Regions from separate parts of the Photobacterium sp. BZF1 genome, predicted to be linked through region 2. Evidence: predicted binding sites of a transcription regulator. Region 2 holds the regulator's gene; the other holds the start of a gene.
The links. Region 2 encodes MetJ, which represses methionine synthesis genes. Its sites were predicted from a motif close to TTAGACNTNTANANGTCTAA; they were not measured.

Region 1 (7,960 bases), on a different contig from region 2:
TGCTCAGGACATGCCGGATAGCCCGGTGCAGGGCGGATCCCTTGGTATTTCTCACGGATCAGATCATCGTTGGACAAATCTTCATCCGGCGAATAGCCCCAGATATCCTTTCGCACCTGCTCGTGCAGGTATTCGGCAAACGCTTCTGCCAAACGGTCGGCCACGGCCTGGATCATAATCGCATTGTAGTCATCGCCCGCCGCTTTGTAGGCATCGGCCAACTCACGTTCACCAATACCGCCGGTGACCGCAAAGGCACCAATCCAATCGGCTTTCCCGCTTTCCTTCGGCGCAATGTAGTCCGATAGGCAGTAGTTGAAGCCCTTCGGTTTCTCGGTTTGCTGGCGTAAGTTGTGTAGTACCTTGGCCACTTCAGTGCGCGACTCATCGGTGTACACCTCGATATCATCTCCGACACTATTGGCCGGGAACATAGCACACATCCCCCGCGCCTTGAGCAAGCCTTCCTGCTCAACCCTGTCTAGCAAGTCATTGGCGTCTTTAAACAAACGACGCGCTTCCTCACCCACTTCTTCATGGTCAAGAATAGCTGGATACTTACCCATCAGCGACCAGGTCATAAAGAACGGGGTCCAGTCGATATACTGGCGCAGGGTAGCAACATCGAAGTCATCGAAGACCTGCACACCTGATTTCAGAGGTGCCGGCGGGGTGTAACTATTCCAATCAATCGCGACCTTGTTTGCCCGTGCAACATCCAGGGAAACCGGCTTGGTCTTTGGACGCTTGCGGCTATGCTGGTCACGTACCCTGACATAGTCGGCATCAAGCTTTTCGACAAAAGCAGGACGCAATTCATCAGACAGCAGCGAGGTACACACGCCAACAGCACGGGAGGCATTATTTACATACACCACCGGATGGCTGTAGTTCTGCTCGATCTTCACTGCAGTGTGAGCCTTGGATGTCGTCGCACCACCGATCAACAGCGGCAGGTCGAAGCCTTGGCGCTCCATCTCTTTCGCCACATGGACCATCTCGTCGAGGGAAGGTGTAATCAATCCAGACAGGCCAATGATATCGACATTCTCTTCCTTGGCGACCTTAAGGATCTTCTCGCACGGCACCATCACACCAAGATCGATGATTTCGTAGTTATTACATTGGAGTACAACGCCCACAATGTTCTTGCCGATATCGTGGACATCGCCTTTTACTGTTGCCAGCAAGATCTTACCGTTTGTCGCACCCGCTTGTTTCGCAGCGTTAATATAAGGCTCCAAGTGGGCAACCGCTTGTTTCATTACCCGAGCAGACTTCACTACCTGCGGCAGGAACATCTTACCTTCACCGAACAGGTCACCAACCACGTTCATGCCATCCATCAACGGCCCCTCGATCACTTCAAGCGGCTTGGAGGCATTGAGTCGAGCTTCTTCGGTATCTTCAACGATAAACTCGGTGATCCCCTTGACCAAGGCATGCTCAAGGCGCTTTTCTACCGACCAGGTACGCCACTCAAGTGCTGACGCATCGTCTTCCTTGCCCACGCCTTTATTGGCATATTCCGCAGCGATATCCAGCAGGCGCTCTGTCGAGTCATCACGGCGGTTCAGGACTACGTCTTCTACCGCTTCACGCAACTTCTCCGGTACGTTGTCGTACACTTCAAGCTGACCAGCATTGACGATCCCCATATCCATACCGTTCTTGAAACAGTGGTACAGGAATACGGCATGGATAGCTTCGCGGACGTAATTGTTACCGCGGAAAGAGAACGAGACGTTAGAGACGCCACCAGAAATCATGGCATGGGGCAGATCGCGCTTGATGTCGGCTACCGCTTCGATGAAATCAACCGCGTAGTTGTTGTGCTCTTCGATGCCGGTCGCAACCGCAAAGATATTCGGATCGAAAATGATATCTTCCGGCGGGAAGCCAACTTCATCGACCAAGATACGGTAGGCATTGGTACAGATCTCCAGCTTGCGCTGGCGGGTTTCAGCCTGGCCCACTTCATCGAACGCCATCACGATCACGGCTGCACCGTAGCGGCGGATCAGCTTGGCCTGCTCAACAAATTTCTCTTTGCCTTCCTTGAGCGAGATAGAGTTAACAATCCCCTTGCCCTGGATACATTTCAGGCCAGCTTCGATGACTTCCCACTTCGAGGAGTCGACCATGATAGGCACTTTGGAAATCTCTGGCTCGGAAGCACACAGGTTGAGGAATCGCACCATGCACGCTTCGGCATCCAGCATCCCTTCATCCATGTTGATGTCGATGATCTGGGCACCGTTTTCTACCTGCTGGCGGGCAACTTCCAGCGCCTCGTCATACAATTCTTCTTTGATCAGGCGTTTGAAGCGCGCCGAACCGGTCACGTTGGTTCGCTCGCCTACGTTGACGAACAAGGTATCTTTTTCAATGGTCAGCGGCTCAAGACCCGACAAACGGCAGGCAACCGGTAGCTCAGGCAACGCCCGAGGCGCAATGTCTGCCACTGCTTCGGCCATCTGGCGAATATGTTCTGGCGTGGTGCCACAACAGCCACCGACTAAGTTTAGGAATCCGCTTTCCGCCCACTCTTTGATATGGCTCGCCATCTCTTCCGGAGACAAGTCATATTCACCAAAGGCATTGGGTAGACCGGCATTTGGGTGGGTAGAGACGGCACATTCAGAGATGCGCGACAACTCTTCGACATACTGGCGCAACTCATCAGGACCAAGAGCACAGTTCAGGCCAAATGAAATAGGGTTAACATGACGTAGGGCATTATAAAATGCCTCGGTAGTCTGGCCTGACAGGGTGCGGCCTGATGCATCGGTGATCGTACCGGAAATCATCACCGGTAACGAATAGCCCAACTCTTCAAATACAGTATCGACCGCAAAGGCACACGCCTTGGCATTGAGGGTATCGAAAATCGTCTCGATAAGGATGATGTCTGAGCCACCCTCGATCAATGCGCGGGTCGATTCGGCATACGCCTCGACCAACTGGTCAAAGGTAACATTGCGGAAACCAGGATCGTTTACATCCGGCGATATGGAACAAGTTCGGTTGGTCGGGCCCAGCACACCGGCCACAAATCGCGGCTTGTCCGGTGTCTTTGCCGTCCACTCGTCGGCCACTTGACGGGCAAGCTTGGCTGCTTCGAGGTTGATCTCGGCACTCAACGCTTCCATCTCATAATCGGCCATCGCGATGGTGGTCGCGTTGAAGGTATTGGTCTCTAGGATATCCGCACCAGCCTCAAGGTATGAGGCATGAATATCCTTGATCAAATGTGGTTGGGTCAGTACCAGTAAATCGTTGTTGCCCTTGAGGTCCATGTGCCAATCGGCAAAACGCTCACCACGGTAATCTTGCTCTTCCAGCTTGTAGCCCTGGATCATGGTGCCCATGCCACCATCAATGATCAGGATCTGCTCTGCCAAGCGCTTATTTAGTAAATCCTTGCCCATCAACACCGCTTTACTTCCTTATCTAATGTTACAGCTAGTTCACATCCTACCATAGCAAAAATGGAAATCTAGACGTCTAAAGGGCTTTTCGTTGATTAATTTTTAACTCATTGTAAGAAATTAAAGATAGCTATCGGGCAGCGATAGATTTATATTTTGACACAATTTTCAGCTTTACTTTCAATTACCATCGAGGTCACTGGATGTCAGTTTACAGCACCCTCTGTTTCCTGGCGGCAGCAGCAATGCTGATCGCTTTTATAAACAGTAAAATAGGAAAAATGCAGACCACTATCGCCATTACTGCTGGGGCGTTGGTGCTATCTCTGGGCATCATTGTTGCCGGGCATAACGGCTGGTTCCACCTAGAAGACATTGCTGCAAGCCAGCTTGGCGAAATCAACTTCGAGAACTTCTTGCTCAAAGGGATTCTAGGTTTCTTGCTGTTTGCGGGTGGTTTGGGGATCAAACTTCCCCACCTAGAAGATCAAAAGTGGGAAATCACCACACTTGCGCTTGCCGCCACTTTATTTTCAACCTTCTTTATCGGCTTTTCCCTGTGGGGTATTTGTCAGGTACTCGGTATCCAGCTCGATTTGATCTATTGTTTGATCTTTGGCTCGCTGATCTCGCCAACTGACCCGATTGCCGTGCTCGCTATTGTAAAAAAACTCGATGCGCCAAAGCGTATCTCTACCCAAATTGAGGGCGAATCTTTATTCAATGACGGCTTCGGCCTTGTCATTTTCGTTACCCTATTTACCATCGCTTTTGGTAACGAAGCCCCTACCGTTCTTGGTGTTGGCCAACTCTTCCTGCAAGAGGCTATTGGCGGTATCGCCTACGGTTTCGCCCTAGGCCTTATTTTCCATTACCTGATCAGCTCGACCAATGACCACTCAATGGAACTACTGCTCACGCTGGGCATACCGACTGCCGGCTACGTATTTGCCGATGTCATCCACGTTTCAGGACCATTGGCTATGGTAGTTTCAGGTATCATGATCGGTAACTGGACCCGCTATATTGGCTTCTCGAAGGAAAGTGAAGAACACCTCGACCACTTCTGGGAGCTGGTCGATGAGTTCCTCAATGGCGTACTGTTCCTATTGATTGGTATGAGCATGCTGCAGTTCAGCTTCCACCAGGAAGACTGGGTCTTGATGGTCATCGCTGTACCGCTAGTACTGCTTAGCCGTTACCTCAGCGTAAAATTCTCCTACGTCGGTTTCAACCGCTACCGCGACTACAACCCGATGTCGGTTAGAATCCTGACCTGGGGTGGCCTACGCGGTGGCCTGGCCCTTGCGATGGCGATGGCAGTGCCGGCAGGTGTGATGGTGATCCCTGACAAGAACATTGATGTGCGGGAAATTATGCTGGTGATGACCTACTCGGTAGTCGTGTTCTCTATATTGATTCAGGGGTCGACGATTACCCCGCTGATCCACAAAGCCAAATTGTGGGAAGCCGAAAATAGCCCAAGTAAATAGCTACGATAAAAAAGACCTGCTTCGGCAGGTCTTTTTTTAGCTGGGAACTATTTCTATTGCAGTTGAAAGAACGTCCCAAGCACCAGAATGTAAATTTCAAAAGCGCAAAGTGACATCCATGTCGCTCCAACCCGCCGTCCCTGGCGGGTAGGTTTTGAAATTTTATCCTAGTGCATGGGCCGCATACGTAAAGCTGGATGGCCACCTACTCTGCAAGTATTGTGTTATTCGGCAACAAACTATTCATCTGTGGTGAAGTTGGCTTCCGAGAAATGCTCCAAGTCATAAGGAGTCTGCTGGTAGACACAGTAGTTTAGCCAGTTGGCAAACAGCAGGTGACCATGGCTACGCCAGCTGGCAATGGGTGGGTTATCTGGATTATTGTCCGGGTAGTAGTTCACCGGTACATTTGGCTCCATTCCTTCCCCAACATCCCTGACATACTCATTATGCAGGGTATCAACATCATACTCCGGATGACCGGTTACAAACACATTCCGTTTGTCTTTGGTCGCAGCCAAGTACACACCGGCCTGCTCAGACGTCGCCAGAATATCTAGATCAGTATGCTCTTCCAAATACTCTGGTGAGAAGTCGGCAAAGCGGGAATGTGGCGCCAAGAATGAATCATCAAAGCCACGCAGGATCGGGTTGTGGCAATCATGAATACGGTGCCAATAGACCCCTGATAACTTCTCCTTGCGGGTACGCTTAGGCAGATCGTACAGCAGTTTTAAGCCAGCCTGGGCTGCCCAGCACACAAACAGCGTTGAAGTCACATGCTGTTTGGCCCAGTTCATGATGGTCTGGATTTCTTCCCAATAGAGCACATCTTCAAACTGCACCAAGCCAAGCGGAGCACCCGTTACTATCAAGCCATCGAAGTTGCGGTCTTTCACCATTTCGAACTGGCGATAGAAGGTGTCGAGATGCTCAGTCGGCGTATTCTTGGTAGGCCGGTTGTCTATACGGAGCAATTCAACATCGACCTGCAGCGGACTATTGGACAGCAGACGCAGAAACTGGGTTTCCGTTTCAATCTTCTTTGGCATCAGGTTAAGCAGCAGCACCTTCAGAGGACGGATTTCCTGACTCGAAGCACGGGCTTCCGACATCACGAAGATATTCTCTCCTCGTAGGATATCGGTTGCAGGTAATTTGTCAGGGATCTTAATCGGCATGGGTGCTTCTCCTTAAACGTGTTTCCCGTCTAAACCTATTGATATAGCCATAATAGGCAAGAGATGTTTAGACGTCCAGATATCTAAACCTACCTGATTCTCTAACTAAGCGCAACCCAAGGCAAGGCTGGTATATCCCCTCGAAGACAGTGTTACAGTAGCCGCCTTTATCATCCCTACAAACTTGTGTCCGTAACTGAACTGACGTCTCCACCCTCAAAAACGACCAATAAAAAAGGAGGCCTCAGCCTCCTTTACGGTCATCTTCAATTGCCTGCCCAATGAGCTAACAAGCTGATGTTGACAATTTAGTTACTTTTTAACGGGATAAAGTTCTGAACTGCCATCTCATCGACTGTCGGCTGCTGCAGTGATTTGCCTTCGGCATGCAACGCTTTGATGTAGTTGATCAATGAGTCGGTGTAAAGCAAGCCCGTATCTTCACGACGGTTATCGTCTTCAAATGCAGGAACCATAGACAAGTAGCTGTCACCACCTGCTGCAACAAAATCGTTGGTTACCACGACGTAGGTTTCATCAAGCTTAATTGGGTGCCAGCTATTTTCACCTCGACGACGAGCTTCAACGTTGCTCGCGCGAGAGCCTTTAGCCTTGTTCAAATCAACATCGAAACGTAGGTTCGTCGCTGCAGGGAACGCACCTGAAGAGTTGTTTGCTACAACATTATCAAGCGCATCTTCCAAGGTGTTAACGATCTCTTGACCTGTCATATCGAGGTTGACTAGGTAGTTTGTGAAAGGCAATACATTAAAGGCATGACTCACGCTAACCTGACCAGCTGGAATGCTGGTACGTACACCACCGGAGTTCTGAAGTGCGATATCAGAGCGTAGGGAAAGGTGTGCGAAGGCATCAGTAACAATATTGGCCATAACACTACCATGCGCATTCAGGAAGTCACGATTGGCGTTTTCAACACCACACAAGGACCCCGAAGCATGACCCTGACCAGGTACTCGTTCATTACATAAGTTAGCATCGCTGCTGCCGATGATCTCTTGCTTACGCTCCTCAATTTGGGCGCTGTAGTAAGCCAATTTATCGACAGTAGTTGCATCTTCCGCAACAATGCTGACTTCAGCTGTAGCAGCAACATAGTCTCGAATCGCTTTCAGCTCAGCTTCACTGTGGGCTTCTTTCCCCTTAGAGTCAGCAGTGAAGTTATCGCCAAGCGGTAGGTGAGCATGGCCGTCACAACTCACAACGTTACCTTCACTATTAAACTGAATGTTTAGTTCACCCATTGCTTTGGCATTATCCCAAGCCTGAACAATACAGACATCATTACCATCGGCATTGGTCAAAATAGTTGGGTAGTCACCACTAATAGGCTGCCCCATTGCAGCGAACGTTTCAGCATCACCCAATAATGAGTGGCTGTCGCCGCCAACAATAACATCCACGCCGGAAAGTTGTGACGCCATTGCGACATCATTTTCGTAGGTATAGTGGGTCAACAATACAATATGATTGACACCTTCTGACTTGAGTTTATCGATGTATTTTTGTGCCGTTTCAACTTCGTCGAGGAATACCGTATCCTCAGATGGCGAAGAAGAGTCTTTGGTCTTATCTCCAATATCAATACCGATCACACCAACTTGGTGTTCACCAAATTGGTAAACTTCATACGGCGTGTATAGGCCAGCAATTGGGTTTGATGGATCAACTTGAACATTTGCCGCGACTACATCGGTACCGCAGGCATCCGCCTCTTCGCTAGTCGTCAGGGTTTTGATGAAGTGGGCGAGTTGTTCATTGCCGTCATCAAACTCGTGGTTACCCAGCGCGAACGTATCAAAACAGACTTGGTTCATCATCAGCGCGTCTGGCA
Region 2 (7,960 bases):
CCGACAAAGCGATGATTTCATCCCCGCTTTCACGTAAGTCACGTACCGTGTGGTTAACAGGCAAGCCTGCCCCCACCGTTGCATTGTAGAGCCAGAAGCGGCTGCTCTTGGCAAAGGCATCAATCACCTGGTGATAAGCTTCTCCCGAAGCCGAACCCGCCACCTTATTAGCAGAGATCAGGTGCAAACCAGACTCCGCCACTTGTGGGTAACGCGCTGCCAACTCACTGCTGGCCGTCACATCAAGCACGATGACATCGTCATAGGTATTGTGTGCCAGCACCGACAACCATTGATCACCGCTATATTCTACTGACTCATCGTCAAAGGCATGTTGGGCACGGCTAACATCAATACCGTCAAAATCAATCCAATGACGGCGGCTATCGACGACACCAATCAGGGTAAAGCTCATACCGTGGCGCTTTTCCAATGTGGCTTTCTCGGTTTCGAATAGCTCCAGCCACCGGCTACCGATATTGCCCTTGCCACAAAGCACCAGACCAATCCGCTTCTGGGCTTGGAACAAGTTCTGGTGAATCCCCTGGATCAAGCTATCGGTATCGGCCTTTCGCAATACCGCGACCAAACTCAACCCCGATTCAGACTCAGCTATAAACTCTAGCGCCTGCCCCTTAAGTTGCTGGTAGAAGCCATAGCAATGCACCGCATTATTCACCACGCCGGCCCCTACCGCAGCGACCAGAGAGAAACCCTCGCGCAAACGCAGTTCGGCGGCAATGCCGCTATCCTGAAGCTGGGCCAGAACGCTGTTAACGACCTCGGCAGTATAGGCCAGTTGCACCCGGCCTTTATCAGGCTCAAAGCTGCTGGCAAGCGGCTGTAGTTGGGTCCGCTGCAGGAAGCGCTCGATATCTGTAGCAATAGGGGCAAAATCATGGGCGCGGGTCACCGATAGTTCGATCAGGCACACCTCATCAAGTGACGTGATGATCTTGGCCCCGCGTCCTGACGCAAGTACCCGTTCCACCCGGGTCGAGCCTTGCTCCGGTTGGTGGCTGCAACGCAATGTCAGGTCAATCGCACTTTGTGCAACGGGCTGTAAGGTACGGCTATGCAAAACAGGCGCAGCCAAGCGGGCCAGTTCACTGGCCTCATCCAAGCGTAGCAAAGGCAGTAGGCAAGCATCTGCAACCTTACGCGGGTCAGCACTGTAAACCCCAGCCACATCACTCCAGATTGTCACCCTATCAACATCAGCCAGGGCGCCAATCACGGTTGCCGAATAATCCGAACCGTTACGGCCGAGTAGTACAGTCTCGCCCGCGCCATTTTGTGCCATGAAGCCGGTGATCACGACACGCTGTTGACTGTACTGAGCGAGCTGCTCCTTGAGCAGCGGCCAAGATAGCGCACGGTCAACTTCCGGCTGTGCGGCCCGCTCGGCCCGAAGGAACCGGCGAGAATCAAGGTTGGCTGCAGGTAGTTGTTGTTTAGTTAGCAAAGCGGCCAACAAACGGGCTGACCACTGCTCACCGTGACCAAGCACCTTGGCTTGTTCAGCCTCTGACTGTGGCTTTTCGGCCATACCCGACAGAACACCTAACTCAAGGTGCAACTGGGTCAACAGTTCATCCGCTACCTCACCGTCAAGCAGCGACTCAATCAGCCCCTGCTGAAAACTACGCAGAGACTGCAAAGCCTCATGGGCCTGACGGCCATCCTTGTCCAGTAGTTCAAGCCATTCGATCAGGCAGTTAGTGGTTTTACCTGCCGCCGATACAACGACCAAATCATTTTCGCTGGAATACTCACGCAAGATCTCGGCCACCCTTAGGTAGCACTCTGGATCAGCTAAGCTGCTGCCGCCAAACTTGTGCAATTGACGCGTAACAGGATGACTCATTTACGCTACCTCCGCCGCTTTGTTGAAAGCCTGCTCCAGATCGGCAATCAAATCTTCCGGATCCTCAAGGCCAACCGATAGCCTCAGCAGGGACGGTTTCAGTCCAGCCTCGGCTTGGGCTTCATCCGACATAGCACGGTGGGTCATACTTGCCGGGTGACAAATCAAGCTTTCCGTGCCACCGAGTGATTCCGCCAATGAGAAACAGTTTAGCGTTTTAACAAATACTTCAAGCTGCGCCATACTACCGGCAATCTCAAAGCTCAGCATTGCACCGAAGCCCTTTTGCTGCTTGAGTGCTATCGCATGGCCAGGGTGCTCTGGTTGGCTTGGATGGTAAATATTCCCTACCAACGGTTGCTGCTGTAGGTAAGCCAGGATCTGACGGCTGTTTTCTTCATGCATTCTCATCCTTGGTGCCAAGGTACGCAGGCCACGCAAGGTCATATAAGCATCAAACGGCGCACCGGTGGCACCAATACAATTTGCCCACCAGGCGATCTCCTCGGCATGCTCCGCCTGCTTGGAAATCAATACCCCACCGACGACATCTGAATGACCATTGATGTATTTCGTCGTGGAATGGACAACAAAATCGGCACCAAGGGCAATCGGCTGCTGGAGGATCGGAGACAGGAAAGTATTATCAACCGCCACCAGCGCACCCACTTGCTTGGCCGCCGCACAAATCTCGGTAACATCGACAATACGTAGCAATGGGTTTGACGGGGTTTCGACCCAAATCAGCTTAGGCTTTAGGGCCAGTGCTTCGGCGACAGCTTCTGGATCCGTCTGATCAATGAAACGTACTTTGAAATCACCCTTGGCCGCACGGGTATTAAACAGGCGGTAAGTGCCGCCGTAGCAGTCATGAGGGGCAATAATCAAGTCGTCCGGGCCAATTAACGCTGAAGCCAATAGGTTGATTGCCGCAGTCCCGCAGTTGGTCACCACAGCACCCGCTCCCCCTTCCAGCTCTGCCAACGCATCAGCCAGTGTGTTACGGGTCGGGTTACCTGAGCGGGAATAATCAAATTCTGGTACCTCACCTAATTGCGGAAAGCTGTAGGTCGAGGTTAAATAGAGAGGGGGTACCACAGCGTTGTACTGGGTATCAGATTCGATGCCGGTGCGAACAGCGACGGTAGCTAGCTTCTTGTCACTCATGTTTACTTTCCTTGTCAGGGTGGCCCTGGCGAATAACTTTTATGCAACAACATAACGATAAACACCGAAGACGTCAACACTTCTAGACGTCTATATGTCTTTGCTTATGGCGGTAAATCCCGCTAAAATTCAGGCATACTATATTTCATCACTTTTATATCGCTGAGAAGGTAAAAAATGGCAGAGTGGAATGGCGAATACATTAGCCCTTACGCGGAACACGGTAAGAAAAACGAACAAGTAAAAAAAATTACAGTTTCGATTCCATTGAAGGTTCTAAAAATCCTGACCGATGAGCGTACCCGCCGTCAGGTCAACAACTTACGCCATGCTACCAACAGTGAGTTGCTGTGCGAAGCCTTCCTGCACGCCTACACTGGCCAACCGCTTCCAACCGATGATGACATCCGTAAAGACCGCCCAGACGATCTTCCAGCAGAAGCGAAAGCGCTGATGGAAGAGATGGGGATCACCTACGAAGACATCAACGAATAATCGCCGGCGACTGGGTCACCATGATGTCAGCGTAATATGACAATAAAAAAACCAGCCTTGTGGCTGGTTTTTCTTTGCTTGGCTTAATACGAAACTTATTTTGCTTCCATGTAACCAATCGGCATCTCAATTTGGGCAACGCCAGAATCTACAGCAGCCTGGGCAACGGCCTTAGCAACGCGTGGAAGCAGGCGTGGGTCCATTGGCTTAGGAATGATGTATTCCGGGCCAAATTCAAGCTTGTCTGCACCAGCGGCAGCAACCACTTCGGCCGGTACCGGCTCTTTGGCCAGCGCACGGATAGCATCAACCGCCGCCAGTTTCATTTCATCATTGATTTCACTCGCACGCACATCGAGGGCACCACGGAAAATGAATGGGAAACAGATAACATTGTTGACCTGGTTCGGGTAATCCGAGCGGCCGGTACCCATAATCAAATCATCACGTACCGCATGGGCTAGCTCTGGCTTGATTTCAGGATCAGGGTTAGAACACGCAAAGACCACAGGCTTGTCAGCCATCAGTTTCAGCGCTTCAGGTGCAAGCAGATCAGGGCCAGAGACACCAACAAAGATATCCGCACCTTCAATCACATCTTCCAGGGTACGTTTGTCGGTGTTATTGGCAAACAGCTGCTTGTACTCGTTGATATCGTCACGGCGGGTATGGATCACACCCTTACGGTCCAACATGTAAATCTTCTCGCGCTGGGCACCACACTTGATAAGCAGTTCCATACAAGCCACAGCCGCTGCACCCGCGCCCAAGCAGACAATCACCGCTTCGTTGATGTTCTTGCCCTGAAGCTCCAGGGCATTGAGCATACCCGCAGCCGTCACAATCGCCGTACCGTGCTGGTCATCATGGAATACTGGAACGTGGCAGCGCTCAATCAGGCGTTTTTCGATTTCGAAACAGTCAGGGGCTTTGATATCTTCGAGGTTAATACCACCGAACGTATCAGCAATATTGGCAACCGTATCGACAAACTCGTCAATAGTACGGTGCTTCACTTCGATATCAATAGAGTCCAGGCCAGCAAAACGTTTGAACAGCAGCGCCTTACCTTCCATTACCGGCTTAGAAGCCAGCGGGCCAAGGTTACCCAAGCCAAGGATAGCTGTACCGTTGGTAATCACGGCAACCATGTTGCCCTTACCGGTGTACTTGTAGACATTTTCTGAGTTCTGAGCGATTTCACGTACTGGCTCAGCCACACCTGGGCTGTAAGCAAGGGCGAGATCTTCTACGGTATTAGCTGGCTTGGTGAGCTCGACAGCAATTTTTCCCGGTACTGGGTATGCGTGGTAATGAAGGGCCTGTTGGCGAAAATCTTCAGACATAGTGTTCGAAATCCTGGCTGGAGGTGACTTTATTTTGGAATTTGGACATAGATCATATTCTATGGCAGCACAAAATCCTAGCACCGAACATCTGGTCGATCCAATGATTCCCGGACCGAATGTTCAACATCAATGGGGAATATTGCGGTTCAAGTATTCACTTTAAGAGGGAATCGCCAATTTACCTGAAATAGGGATACAGATAGGGAATGGAGCAAACGAAATGATGGAATAAAAGAAGGGTTCGGACAGGGATAAAAAAAGGGATGCTTGCGCATCCCTTTTTTCGAAATTCATCTGGCAAATTACTTGCTAGAAAGCGCACCGAAACGCTTGTTGAATTTGTCGATACGACCACCAGAGCTAACCTGACGCTGCTTACCAGTGTAGAATGGGTGACACTTGTCGCATACATCAAGGTTGATGTCTTTACCCATAGTAGAGTTAAATACGAAAGTGTTGCCGCAAGAACAACGAGCGTTTACTGCAGTGTACTCTGGGTGAATACCTTGTTTCATGGGATAACCTCAAAAGTAAGGCCGTGTCGCTCTCCCGATCCTAAGCCGGGCACCACACGTCGTTAATATCAAAAACGTAACGGCAAGACCGCCAATACGTCAAATTCAGGCGGCGTATAGTAATCAATCATTCTGCCCAGATCAACCAATATGCGCCTTTTTTCGCCGCTTTGCCGCCCGAGGCTGGGCAAGGTACACTTCTCTATCTTAGTACATGCGGATTTAGCGGTTAGATATGACGCCCAACATCGCCCGAGTGGCCCTTCCTGTCCCCCTGGACAAGCAATTTGATTACTTGGTCAAAGCTGACCAGCAGCCAGTGATCGGTGGCAGAGTCAAAGTACCTTTTGGGCGACAGCAACTGGTTGGGATAGTCATGGCTCTGACCGATAGCTCCGACTTTCCCCTCAACCAGCTCAAACCTATCCACCAAGTATTGGATGCTGTACCTTTGTGGGGGCCAAGCCTATTCAAGTTGCTAACCTGGGCAAGCCAATATTATCAATACCCCCTGGGTGACAGCCTTGCCAATGCGATGCCTGCCCTATTGCGAAAAGGGCGGGAGGCTGCGCCTTCTGCACTGAAAATGTGGCAACTGACCGAAGCAGGCCACAATCAGCCTTTGACCGCCCTCAAGCGAGCTCCGCGTCAGGTTCAGGTGCTGACCATGCTACGCCAGGGGACGCTGAGCCATGAGGCCTTGTTGGCCGAAGAAGTCAGCAGCGCAACACTGAAAACACTGGCAGACAAAGGCTGGATTGAAACACTTGAACAAGCGCCGACTAACCGCAGTTGGAAGGCTGGGTTTGCCATAAATGAAGAAAAGCCCCGCCTGAATGAAGAGCAGGCGCTGGCAATTGCCAGTGTCAACGCCAACCCTGAATTTGGCTGCTACCTGCTCGAAGGGGTGACAGGCTCAGGCAAAACCGAAGTTTACCTCAACCTATTGGAGCCTGTTTTAGCTGCCGGTAAGCAAGCGTTGATCCTGGTACCGGAAATTGGCCTCACGCCACAAACCATCAACCGCTTCCGCCGCCGCTTCAATGTCCCGTTGGAGACAATCCACTCCGGGCTTAATGACACCGAACGGTTGTCGGCCTGGCTCGCTGGACGCGATAACCAAGCCGGGATAATCATCGGTACCCGCTCGGCGTTGTTCACCCCGTTTGCCAACCTCGGCATCATCATTGTCGACGAAGAGCATGATGCCTCCTACAAACAGCAGGACAGCCTACGCTACCATGCTAGGGATCTGGCCGTGATGCGTGCCAGCCAGGAAAATATCCCGATCATTCTCGGTTCGGCAACACCGGCACTGGAAACCTTACATAACGCCAAAAGCGGAAAGTACCACCACCTTATTTTGTCCCGCCGGGCGGGTAGCGCCCAGTCTGCGCGCCATGGCGTGCTGGACGTTAAAGGACTGTACCTCGAAGCGGGGTTATCTGCGCCACTGATCGCCCGGATGCGCAAGCACCTTGATGCGGGCAACCAGGTCATGCTGTTCCTCAACCGGCGGGGATTTGCCCCTGCCGTGATCTGCCATGAGTGTGGTTGGCTGGCTGAATGCAAGCGCTGTGATGCCTACTACACTTTCCACCAGCAAAGTGGCGAACTGCGCTGCCACCATTGCGGGACCCAGCGCCCGATGATGCACCAGTGCGGCCAGTGTGGTTCAACCCAACTCAATGCGGTGGGAGTCGGTACCGAGCAGCTCGAGCATCAGCTCGAGACCCTGTTCCCAAGCTACAAAACAGTGCGTATTGACCGTGACAGTACCCGCCGTAAAGGCAGTTTGGAAAACTACCTCGAGGCGATCCGCAACAATGAATACCAAATACTGATTGGCACCCAGATGCTGGCCAAGGGGCACCATTTCCCCGATGTTACGCTAGTCGCCTTGCTCGATGTCGACAGCGCACTCTTTAGCAACGACTTCCGGGCCAGCGAGCGCTTGGCCCAACTGTTTATTCAGGTTGCCGGTCGCGCCGGCCGCGCCAGCAAACCCGGTGAAGTGGTATTGCAAACCCACCATCCAGAACACGCCTTGCTACAAGCGCTGCTGTACAAGGGCTATGAGCACTTTGCAAAGGGCGCGCTGAGCGAACGCAAACAGGCATGGCTTCCGCCATTCACCTACCTAGCCCTGCTCCGTGCCGAAGCCAACCAAAGTGAACTGGTCGAACAATTCCTCCAGCAGGTACGCGGCATTTTCGAAACCAGCCCGATAGCCAGCGAGGACACGATGGTTATGGGTCCCAACCCTGCCCCGCTCTCCCGCCGGGCAGGCCGCTACCGTTGGCAATTGTTGCTGCAAGCACCTAGCCGCAAGGCCCTGCAGCAGTGGTTGTCCGTTGCCAAGCCAGCAATTGCTTTGCTTCCGCTCGCCAAGAAGATTCGCTGGTCAATTGATGTTGAACCGCAAGATTTAACTTAAAATGAACAATGCGACGTACGTCACATATTGGATGTAATTTATGCTGTTTAAAGCATGTTTAATCCCCGGCGGACAGCCTACAATAATAGGCTCGCTGGCTCAGGTTTCGGCCGTTTTGGCTATGATCCCC

Region 1: a site for MetJ is predicted at 3,492-3,511, ahead of metH (methionine synthase). Genes of this name have one in related genera too.

Annotation. Positions count from the first base shown of each region.
Region 1 is NZ_JACSOF010000081.1:20,252-28,211, forward strand. It holds gene metH (methionine synthase) at 1-3,431, opposite strand, end outside; gene BIZ37_RS17850 (sodium:proton antiporter) at 3,635-4,924, shown strand; gene metA (homoserine O-succinyltransferase) at 5,164-6,105, opposite strand; gene BIZ37_RS17860 (bifunctional UDP-sugar hydrolase/5'-nucleotidase) at 6,414-7,960, opposite strand, start outside.
Region 2 is NZ_JACSOF010000014.1:11,623-19,582, forward strand. It holds gene BIZ37_RS04610 (bifunctional aspartate kinase/homoserine dehydrogenase II) at 1-1,867, opposite strand, end outside; gene BIZ37_RS04615 (O-succinylhomoserine (thiol)-lyase) at 1,868-3,034, opposite strand; gene metJ (met regulon transcriptional regulator MetJ) at 3,212-3,529, shown strand; gene BIZ37_RS04625 (malic enzyme-like NAD(P)-binding protein) at 3,625-4,875, opposite strand; gene rpmE (50S ribosomal protein L31) at 5,181-5,393, opposite strand; gene priA (primosomal protein N') at 5,629-7,830, shown strand.